3 regions of the Chungangia koreensis genome follow, and region 3 is predicted to be linked to each of the others. Evidence: predicted binding sites of a transcription regulator. Region 3 holds the regulator's gene; each other region holds the start of a gene.
The links. Region 3 encodes LexA, which represses DNA repair genes until DNA is damaged. Its sites were predicted from a motif close to CNAACANNTGTTNG; they were not measured.
Positions count from the first base shown of each region.

Region 1: the regulator LexA is predicted to act here: its motif matches at 2,027-2,040, upstream of uvrB (excinuclease ABC subunit UvrB).
Region 2: the regulator LexA is predicted to act here: its motif matches at 1,947-1,960, upstream of recA (recombinase RecA).

Region 1 is NZ_JBHSEC010000020.1:183,018-186,304, reverse strand. It holds gene ACFOZY_RS13875 (competence protein ComK) at 1-79, opposite strand, end outside; gene ACFOZY_RS13870 (IDEAL domain-containing protein) at 259-510, shown strand; gene ACFOZY_RS13865 (nuclease-related domain-containing protein) at 741-1,709, shown strand; gene ACFOZY_RS13860 (hypothetical protein) at 1,737-1,982, opposite strand; gene uvrB (excinuclease ABC subunit UvrB) at 2,105-3,287, shown strand, end outside.
Region 2 is NZ_JBHSEC010000002.1:15,396-18,682, forward strand. It holds gene rny (ribonuclease Y) at 1-605, opposite strand, end outside; gene recA (recombinase RecA) at 797-1,837, opposite strand; gene ACFOZY_RS01730 (competence/damage-inducible protein A) at 2,064-3,287, opposite strand, start outside.
Region 3 is NZ_JBHSEC010000019.1:444,650-447,936, forward strand. It holds gene ACFOZY_RS11400 (YneB family resolvase-like protein) at 1-646, opposite strand, end outside; gene yneA (cell division suppressor protein YneA) at 643-960, opposite strand; gene lexA (transcriptional repressor LexA) at 1,132-1,752, shown strand; one part of gene ACFOZY_RS11415 (IS3 family transposase) at 2,034-2,983, opposite strand; one part of gene ACFOZY_RS11415 (IS3 family transposase) at 2,983-3,287, opposite strand, start outside.

The DNA of each region.
Region 1 (3,287 bases), on a different contig from region 3:
CGTCATAGGCGTAAGGCTCCAGTACAAACGTATCAAACGAAATATAATACGGTGATGACAAAAGCTTTACATCCAACAAGTAAACACCCCCTATAATAGTACACACATCCTATTATAGTTAATATTGGAAGAAAAACAAGACTATTCTCACAATTCTCCGCATGTGGCAAAAATACCATTGATAGAATTTTCAAATTAATTATTGCGAAGCTTCGGAAATTTCCTTATAATAAAAAAAAGGCATCCGGGGTGAGAAGAATGGATAAATATTATTCATATGCTGAATTTATGAAAGCAGTCGGGAAGAACCAGACAAAGAGCGAGGCAGAAAAGCTGCTAAATGACATTTATCTCGACCTGTTTTTAAATCATGTCCATCGGGAACAAAGAAAGAACAGTCTACTGTCACTAATTGATGAGTCGTTGGATCAGAAAGACAAACAATCGTTTATGCTATATACTTCGGAGCTTATGAATTTGGAAGAGGAACAGAAAGTCAATTTCATATGATAAATAACCGGTTTGCCTGGGAGAACCCCACCCCCATAGGCGAGCCGGTTTTATTTTGGGATGATGGGGTGGAAATGAAGGTTTGATTTCAAAATGGGGTGTAATTGATCAGAATCCGACTGAAAATTGCATTTTGCCCCGATTTGGCAGAGCAAAATACAATGATCTGAAACCGTATAGACAGCGTTGAACCCCCGTGATACGATGCCCGAAAAAGGGGAGTTGGGGACGTGGCTTTGAAAGAAAAATCTATATCGCTGAATCTGATGGGGCTTTTAGCATTAGAGAAGCGGCTGGTTTTAGAAGATGAAAACCATGCGTTCATTCGGAGAAAAAGATTGAGCGCTCAAGCAGGAATCGGCGGTGAAGAAATCTTACAGCGGGCATTCAAGCTGAACAAATTCAATCACGAATACGAAATCATCCATGACCTGCATTTGGATGCCAACTCCAAATTCCAAATCGACACCGTCTACTTTACACCTTCGTACGTCATGGTGTTGGAAATGAAAAACATTGCGGGCAAAGTGAGATTTGAAATGAATCCACGCCAGATGAAACGTACGTTGTTGAGCGGACAAGTCGACGCTTTTGACTGCCCCGGAATCCAAGTAGAGAAGAATATCATGCTGTTGAAAGAGTGGCTCTTCGATCGAGGATTTGACCTCCCTGTATACGGAGCGGTGCTCTTTGCTCGATCCAGCACCATTTTTGAAAACGAACCCCCATTTAAAGTCATGTTCCCTTCCGAACTCCCCGTCTACTTAAGGAAAATCCACCAACCCGGAAAAGAAATGGACAGAGGAACGTTTCAACTATTAGCACGTGAACTGATTGAAAGCCACATTGTCTTTAACCCTTTTCCGATTTGCAGAAACTATAAGATTGAATTAGAGCAAATCTTAACAGGCGTCGAATGCAAACAGTGCCTGGAATTAGGGATGAAGAAAGTGAAAAAGGGGTGGATTTGCTCACAGTGTGGATTCATCGATCGGCATGCTCACCGGGACACGTTAGTCGAATGGTTCATGCTATTTGGAGGAGAGCTAACGAACCGGGAGTGTCGTAGGTTTTTGGGGATTGATAACGCTCAATTGGCTACACGCTTATTAGAAGGTGCGAACCTAATACCTTATGGAAATAATAAAGGAAGAAAATACGGAATGGACTTACTAACCTTTTTTGGTGAGAATCGTTGATATATCCCGATAATCGTTGATAAGTGGTCAACAATCGTTGATATATCCAAATAATCGTTGATATAAGGGTAAGAATCGTTGATAAACACCTAATAATCGTTGATATCCCAAATCCAGTAGGAGTTTCGCGCTTCCGATTGCGGTACTTGTTGAATCGTTGATATATCCCGATAATCGTTGATAAGTGGTCAACAATCGTTGATATATCCAAATAATCGTTGATATAAGGGTAAGAATCGTTGATAAACACTCAACAATCGTTGATATCCTCATTAAAAGGGAAGTTCCAGTAACTTCTCTTTTGTCTTTTTCATTTTAAAACACACGTTCGCTTTTTTCGTGTATTAATAAAGTGGGTATGTTAAAATAGAAGCATTAAAAGGAGGAGTGTGTGCATGGAACAGCAATTTGACTTGCAGGCCCCCTATCAGCCTGGTGGTGACCAGCCGGAAGCGATTCGGCAGCTGGTAGCGGGTTTGAATGAAGGAAAAAGGCATCAAACCTTGTTAGGAGCGACAGGAACAGGGAAAACATATACCATATCGAATGTTATTAAGGAAATCAACAAGCCGACGCTTGTCATTGCACATAACAAAACACTCGCCGGTCAGCTGTACTCGGAGTTTAAAGAGTTCTTCCCGAATAACGCGGTAGAATATTTTGTCAGTTACTATGATTACTATCAGCCAGAAGCGTATGTACCTCAGACGGATACATATGTGGAGAAGGATGCAAGTATTAACGATGAAATCGATAAGCTCCGGCACTCGGCCACGTCTTCTTTATTTGAACGGAAAGATGTCATTGTCATCGCTTCGGTTTCCTGTATTTATGGTCTCGGTTCGCCGAAGGAATATCGGGAACTCGTTGTGTCCCTTCGCACAGGGATGGAGATTGAACGGAATCAGCTCCTTCGGAAACTGGTCGATGTTCAATATGAAAGGAACGACATCAATTTCGTACGCGGTACGTTCCGGGTCAGAGGGGACGTAGTTGAAATATTCCCTGCATCCAGAGACGAGCGATGCATTCGAGTGGAATTTTTCGGTGATGAAATTGACCGTATACGAGAAGTGGATGCACTAACAGGCGAGATTTTAGGCGAACGTGATCATGTCGCGATCTTCCCGGCTTCCCACTTCGTTACGCGAGAAGAAAAGATGGTAAAAGCCATCGAAAATATCGAGACTGAGCTGGAAGAAAGATTGAAGGAACTTCGCGCGGATGAAAAGTTATTGGAAGCACAGCGACTTGAACAAAGGACCCGTTATGACCTGGAAATGATGCGGGAGATGGGATTCTGTTCAGGAATCGAGAACTATTCCAGACATTTAACACTACGGCCGGCTGGTGCGACACCTTATACGCTCCTTGATTACTTCCCGGAAGACTTCCTATTAGTGGTAGATGAAAGTCACGTAACGCTTCCACAAATCCGTGGAATGTTCAACGGTGACCAAGCGCGGAAAAATGTCCTTGTGGAACACGGTTTCCGTTTACCTTCCGCATTGGATAACCGGCCGTTGACATTCGAAGAATTCGATAAGCATATTTCACAGGCGGTTTATGTATCAGCCA
Region 2 (3,287 bases), on a different contig from region 3:
TCAGCAGCAAATCTTTGAAGGGCCAATGAAAGAATTTCACGGGCTTTCTTGTCCGATTCCTCCTTGGCACGGGTTTCTGCTTCTTTCGTCATGACAGCGATATCCGTAGCCAATTCGTTTTCAACTTCGCCAAGAAGGATATTTCGGGCCTCTTCGCGAGTCAAAGCGGAAATTCGTTCAAGCTCGGTTTGCTGTTTTGCTACAAGTTCTTCCACTTTGCTTTCCATCTGTTCAATATGCTGTTGTCGGTCAGCCAAGGCGTTTTCTTTACGCTCAAAGCCTGCTTCACGTTTGTTCAGAGCATCATCCTTACGGTCAAGATTCTCTTCCCTCTGTAACAGCCGGTTTTCCTGCTTTTGTAATTCAGCACGGCGTTCGCGGATGTCAGATTCAGCTTCATTTCGCAATCTGTGAGTTTCATCTTTGGCTTCCAATAGTGCCTCTTTTTTCAATGATTCTGCTTCACGTCTTGCATCTTCCAAGATCAATTCAGCGGAGTTTTTAGCACCATTCACTTTTGAATCGTTCACTTTTTTCAAAATAAAATAACTAACAATAGCACCGACAAAGATTCCAAGCAAAGTGGAGATGATTAAATCACCCATAATGGTCACCTCCTATTGCTAGATATAAAACGTTTTCAGTCGGCTCGTATATCGAGATTCAACATACTGCCTAAAGCATTTCTAAAGTTGAGAAAGTATACAGATACAATTGTATAGATGTAAAAATCTCCTGTCAAGGTTTCACAATTTCGACAAAAATAATACCCCCTCAATCGGAGGGGGTACAAATTTTATTCTTCATCGAGCAGTAAAGAAAGTTCTTTCAGTTCTTCTTCATCTTCCTCTTCATGGGATGCAATCGTATAAGATGCAGCTGCCATCCCTAAAGATTCACGGATTTTTTGCTCTATTTCATAACGGATGGCTGTGTTCTCTTTCAAGAATTGTTTTGCGTTTTCACGCCCTTGTCCAATTCGTTCTTCGTTATATGAATACCACGAACCACTCTTAAGGATGACATCCAATTCTGAACCGATGTCAACGATTTCTCCAACTTTAGAAATTCCTTCTCCGTACATGATATCTACTTCTGCAGTACGGAATGGTGGAGCGACTTTGTTTTTAACAACTTTAAGCTTCGTACGGTTACCCACCATTTCTTGTCCTTGCTTGATCGCTTCAGCACGGCGGACTTCAAGACGCACGGAACTGTAGAACTTCAAGGCACGTCCACCAGGAGTAACTTCCGGGTTCCCGAACATAACGCCGACTTTCTCACGGATTTGGTTAATGAAGATGGCAATTGTCTTAGACTTATTGATCGCACCGGACAGTTTCCGAAGCGCCTGTGACATAAGACGGGCTTGAAGACCAATATGGGAATCTCCCATCTCGCCCTCGATTTCTGCTTTTGGTACAAGAGCTGCAACAGAGTCAATGACAATGATATCGATTGCACCACTTCGTACCAATGCTTCTGCGATTTCAAGTGCCTGTTCACCAGTGTCCGGCTGGGACAATAGCAATTCGTCGATATTGACCCCAAGTTTTTGTGCATAAACTGGATCTAACGCATGTTCTGCATCGATGAATGCAGCTTGACCGCCGTTTGCCTGAACTTCTGCAATCGCATGTAAAGCAACAGTTGTTTTACCTGAACTTTCAGGTCCGTAGATTTCGATGATACGTCCACGTGGATAACCGCCTACTCCAAGTGCTGCATCGAGCGCCAAAGATCCGCTCGAACTAGTCGAGATTTCACGGTCTGTCTGTTCGCCAAGTTTCATGACAGATCCTTTCCCGAATTGTTTTTCTATTTGTTTTAACGCCATATCTAATGCTGCTTTACGGTCGCTCAAATTGTTTCCTCCTTTAGTGGTCTTAACCCCTTTGAATCTATCTCTACTATACTCGCTTTATGAGAAATAATCAAGAAAAAAGCGAACATTTATTCGTTAATTTTGAAGCGCAAAATGAAAGGAATTTCGAATAAAGGACGCCGAAAATTCATTTTCCTGAAAAACAGGGCGGCAAAATTGAATTTTGCCGCCCTCTAACTTAAGGAAGTTGTTTTAAAATTTTAATCAAATAATTCATCGTAGATTTAACTGCCCTCAGTCTGTTCGTATTCCTCATTCCCGATAACTTTAATTGATAAGCAACGGGTTCTTCATCGTTCAGCACTATTGCGATCCATACAGTTCCCACCGGCTGACCGTCATGCATTTCTGGCCCCGCTGCTCCAGTCAGACCAACGCCGATATCCGTGCCGAACTTTTGTTTCACTCTCACGGCCATCTCCATCGCACATTCTTTACTGACTACACCATGCCGTTCAATCACTTCTTGAGCGACACCTAATTGATGGATTTTAGCTTGTTCTGTATAAGTAACTATTCCACCGACCAAAGTTGAACTGATTCCCGGAATTTCAGCCAGTTCGGATTGGAACAGTCCAGCGGTCAGACTCTCAGCTGCTGAGATGGTTAACCCTTTTTCCATTAAGAGTTCAGCTGCTTTAGAGGTAAGGGAATCATCATCAATCCCATATTGAAAGTCTCCTACCCTCTCCAAAATAGCTGTCTTAGCTGAAGAAATAAGCTTAGCTGCCTCTATTTCAGAATTTGCCTTAGCAGTTATTCGGAGTGTCACTTCACCGTCAGAAGCGAGTGGGGCGATGGTCGGGTTTTCTTGTGCATCCAATAGATCCTCAATTTTATGCTCCAGTTCAGCTTCCCCAATACCGTAAAAGCGGAGAACCAAGGATTTAATGGTTTCATATCCGCCTACTTTCTTAGCTAAGAACGGTTTTGCTTCAAACTGGAACATCGGCTCAAGTTCTTTTGGCGGTCCCGGCAAAAGTATGTAAGTTCTTCCCTCTTGTTCATAAATCATTCCAGGAGCCATACCGTGGTGATTAACAAGCACCTTGGATCCATTCAGGACAAGTGCCTGTTTCCGGTTATTCTCTGTCATCGGTCGATTCAATCGATTGAAAAAAGCTTCAATTGAATGCAAAGCGGCCTGATTATACATCAGTTCCACACTCAAATGCTTGGCGATTGTTTCTTTTGTTAAATCATCCTTGGTGGGTCCAAGCCCACCGCTGAAAATAATTAGGTCTGCACGGCTTTCAGCAATAGTAATCGCCTGATCGAGCCGGATTCCATTATCTCCGACAACTGTATGATAATACACATTAACGCCCAATTCGGCGAGCTGATTCGATATAAACTTTGCATTCGTGTTGGCAATTTGCCCCAATAGCAATTCCGAACCTAC
Region 3 (3,287 bases):
GTCCTTCTATAATTTCGGCATAACGGCGATGAACGGTCGCCTTGCTCACTTGGAAACCTAGTCCTCTAAGAGTTGAAGCGATTTCTTCAAAAGTTAACCCTTTTTCCCGTAAATTAATAATTTCATTCACTGGAAGGTCAATCCTTTCCCTACCCTCCGGATTCCCCTTTAGCTTCAAGTTTTTTTCAGGACGGTATCCCTTTTCAACTGCACGCCGCATCCCTCTTCTAATTTTAGCATTATGTATTTTACGTTGATATTCTTCTACAATGGCCAATATATTAAGCAGCATCGTATCCATCTCGTTAAGTGAAACAGGTCCAGCATCATTTAGTGAAAAGACTTCGGAACCCGATTTCTGCAGTAAGTGCAAAACCGCCATTCTGGCATTTCCTCTCCCAAGACGAGTTTCATCCTGTACCAAAACGACATCCACACCAGCACTTTTTACGAATTCCAATAAGCTCAGAAGTCCTTCACGTTCTACATCATAACCGCTATGTTTGTCCGTGAAGATTTTCGAAACCTTCAAATCCAATTTACCCGCAAATGATTTCAATTCCTCTTCTTGTCGTTCTAAAGAAACCTCTTGCGACTCTTTTTCCGTGCTGACTCTGCAGTAAATAACACAGCTTTTATTTTTCAATGATTCTCGCCTGCCAAATAGATTTCGCCTGCAATCTGATCAGTTTTCATTAGTGAACTTGGAATAACCAGCTTGCTTCCAGATGTGATTACTGGATGGTGTAAGTCGTTTGCATCCATGACTGAAGCGATCCATTCCTCGTGTGGAAGGTCACCCTTATATTGTTCTGCTAACGTCCAGAGTGTATCCCCTTGATGGATCACAATCGTTTTATTGGGCTCTTCTTCCCCCATTACAAGTCCGGCAATCAATGTAAGTATGGCACTTAAAGCAATAATGGATAAAATAAAAGAATTATTTTTAATGAAGTTCATCAAATTCAACCCCTAATAAGAATATTCGTTCGGAATGTATGTTCTTATTTTATTACGAACATCTGTTTCTTGTCAAGAATTTATTTCGAACCTATGTTTGCATTCTTATACGAACATTGCTATACTATATGTAAGAATAGACAGACCACATACCAAAAAGAGGTGAAGGAATTGAAGAAACTATCAAAAAGGCAGGAAGATATCCTTGCATATATAAAGGAACAAGTCCGCTTAAAAGGATATCCACCATCCGTCCGTGAAATCGGGGAAGCTGTTGGGCTTGCTTCCAGTTCAACAGTCCATGGCCACTTAGCCCGACTTGAAAGTAAAGGCTTGATCAGAAGGGATCCCACAAAACCAAGGGCTATTGAAATTTTGGATCCAGACTCTGACTTCACAGTAAAAGCAGGAGTTGTTCATGTTCCGTTGGTCGGTAAAGTTACAGCCGGACTTCCGATCACTGCCGTTGAAAACATTGAAGAATACTTCCCTCTACCTGAATCATTCGGAACGTCGGAGGATCATCTCTTCATGCTTGAAATTGTAGGTAATAGTATGATAGAAGCAGGGATATTAAATGGTGACTACGTCGTCGTCAAACAACAACAAACTGCTAATAACGGAGATATTGTAGTAGCTATGACAGAGGAAAACGAAGCAACTGTCAAACGATTCTTCAAAGAGAAATCTTATTTCAGGCTTCAACCGGAAAACTCCTCTATGGAACCCATTATTGTCGAACAGGTATCCATCCTCGGTAAGGTCGTTGGCGTGTACCGGCAAATTCATTAAGGAATCTTTGACCGCTTGATACTTCAAGCGGTTTTTTTGTTTGCGAATAACCCCCTCCCTTTTCCACAAAATACGGATGAATGAATGATTAAAGGAGATTGAGTCATGGGAATTTTAAGTGGAAATAAAGAAGAACCGTTACATTATGGCGAAGTATTTGGTGCCTGGTCTTGGCTCCTTCTTCCACCGCTCCACTAAAATCACCAAATGTATAAAAAAACAGCGTTGGAATCTGAACTGCGCCCTGTAAAATGGACAATTAAATAAAAGCAACCTGCCAATTAGGCAGCCAAAAGATGGCTTCGGTATTGTACCGGAGTCATCTTTTTTAAATCCCATTGATATCTCTGAGTATTGTACTCCTCGATATACTCCGCCACAAGTTTATAAAGAGTTTCAAAATCCTCTGCTTGTCTATAGTCTAACTCGTCTTTCAAATGGCCGAAGAATGATTCCATTGGGGCATTATCCAGGCAATTACCCTTACGGGACATTGACTGTGTAAGTTCCATTTTCCTCACTCGATTCCTGTATTCAGGATGAGTATAGTGGAATCCCTGATCTGAATGTAGGATGGCTTCAGGATGAATGTTTCCATTCAATGACTCTTTCAATCTGGCAAGAGTCCGATAGACAATCTCCATGGATAGGCTTCTTGAAAGATCAAACGATACAATCTCACGTGTCGCCAAATCTTTAACACAGGAAAGGTAAGCGGTTTGCCCATTCCTGTAGTGAAGATAGGTGATATCGGTTAAGAATACTTTCTGGGGTTCTTCCTGCTTAAACTCGCGATTCAGATGGTTTGACACCGTACGGTGTTCTTGGGTGGCCTTCGCCAGCTTTCTGTATGGGTTCATACGGCGAATCTTCGCGCTCATCCCAAACTTATTCGTTAGTCTCCGGATTTTCTTAGGATTCATGATGACACCATAGTCATTCTCTAAAATCATCCGGAGGACCCGATAACCTGCTTTTCCTCTCTTTGCATCATAGATTTGTTTTAGGAGAAGGTAATCCAGGAAATCTGATTCCTCCTTTACGGATCGGTTGTCCGACTGTTTCAACCAAGCGTAGTATCCGCTTCGGCTTACTTCCGTCACTGTACAAAGGTAGGCCGTCATGTACTGTAAATTATATTTGCGAATGATTTCATTGATCAATTGATATTTCTCATATGGCTTTAGTGTCTCTTCCTCGCCTGCCTTTCGAGTTCCTCGAGCTTTTTTAAAAGTTCAAGTTCAGCTTCCAGATATTTTATGCGCGCTTCAGCCTTTTCCAATCGCTTTTCCGCAGATTGATTTTTCACAGGAGGTCTCCCAGTACTGCCTTTTCCACGCCTTTCTATATAAAAGCCTTCCTCGCCGTAAACGGCATAGGTGGATCTCCAACGTGATAAGCATTCCTTCGGCTTCTTTGGACCGATGAGGTCCAACGTCAACCCTTGATTGATGAAGATATCAGAAGGCGATTTCCCTTGTTTGTATTCGTTAACTGCCTTGATTTTGAATTCAGGAGTAAACGAAATCGACCGA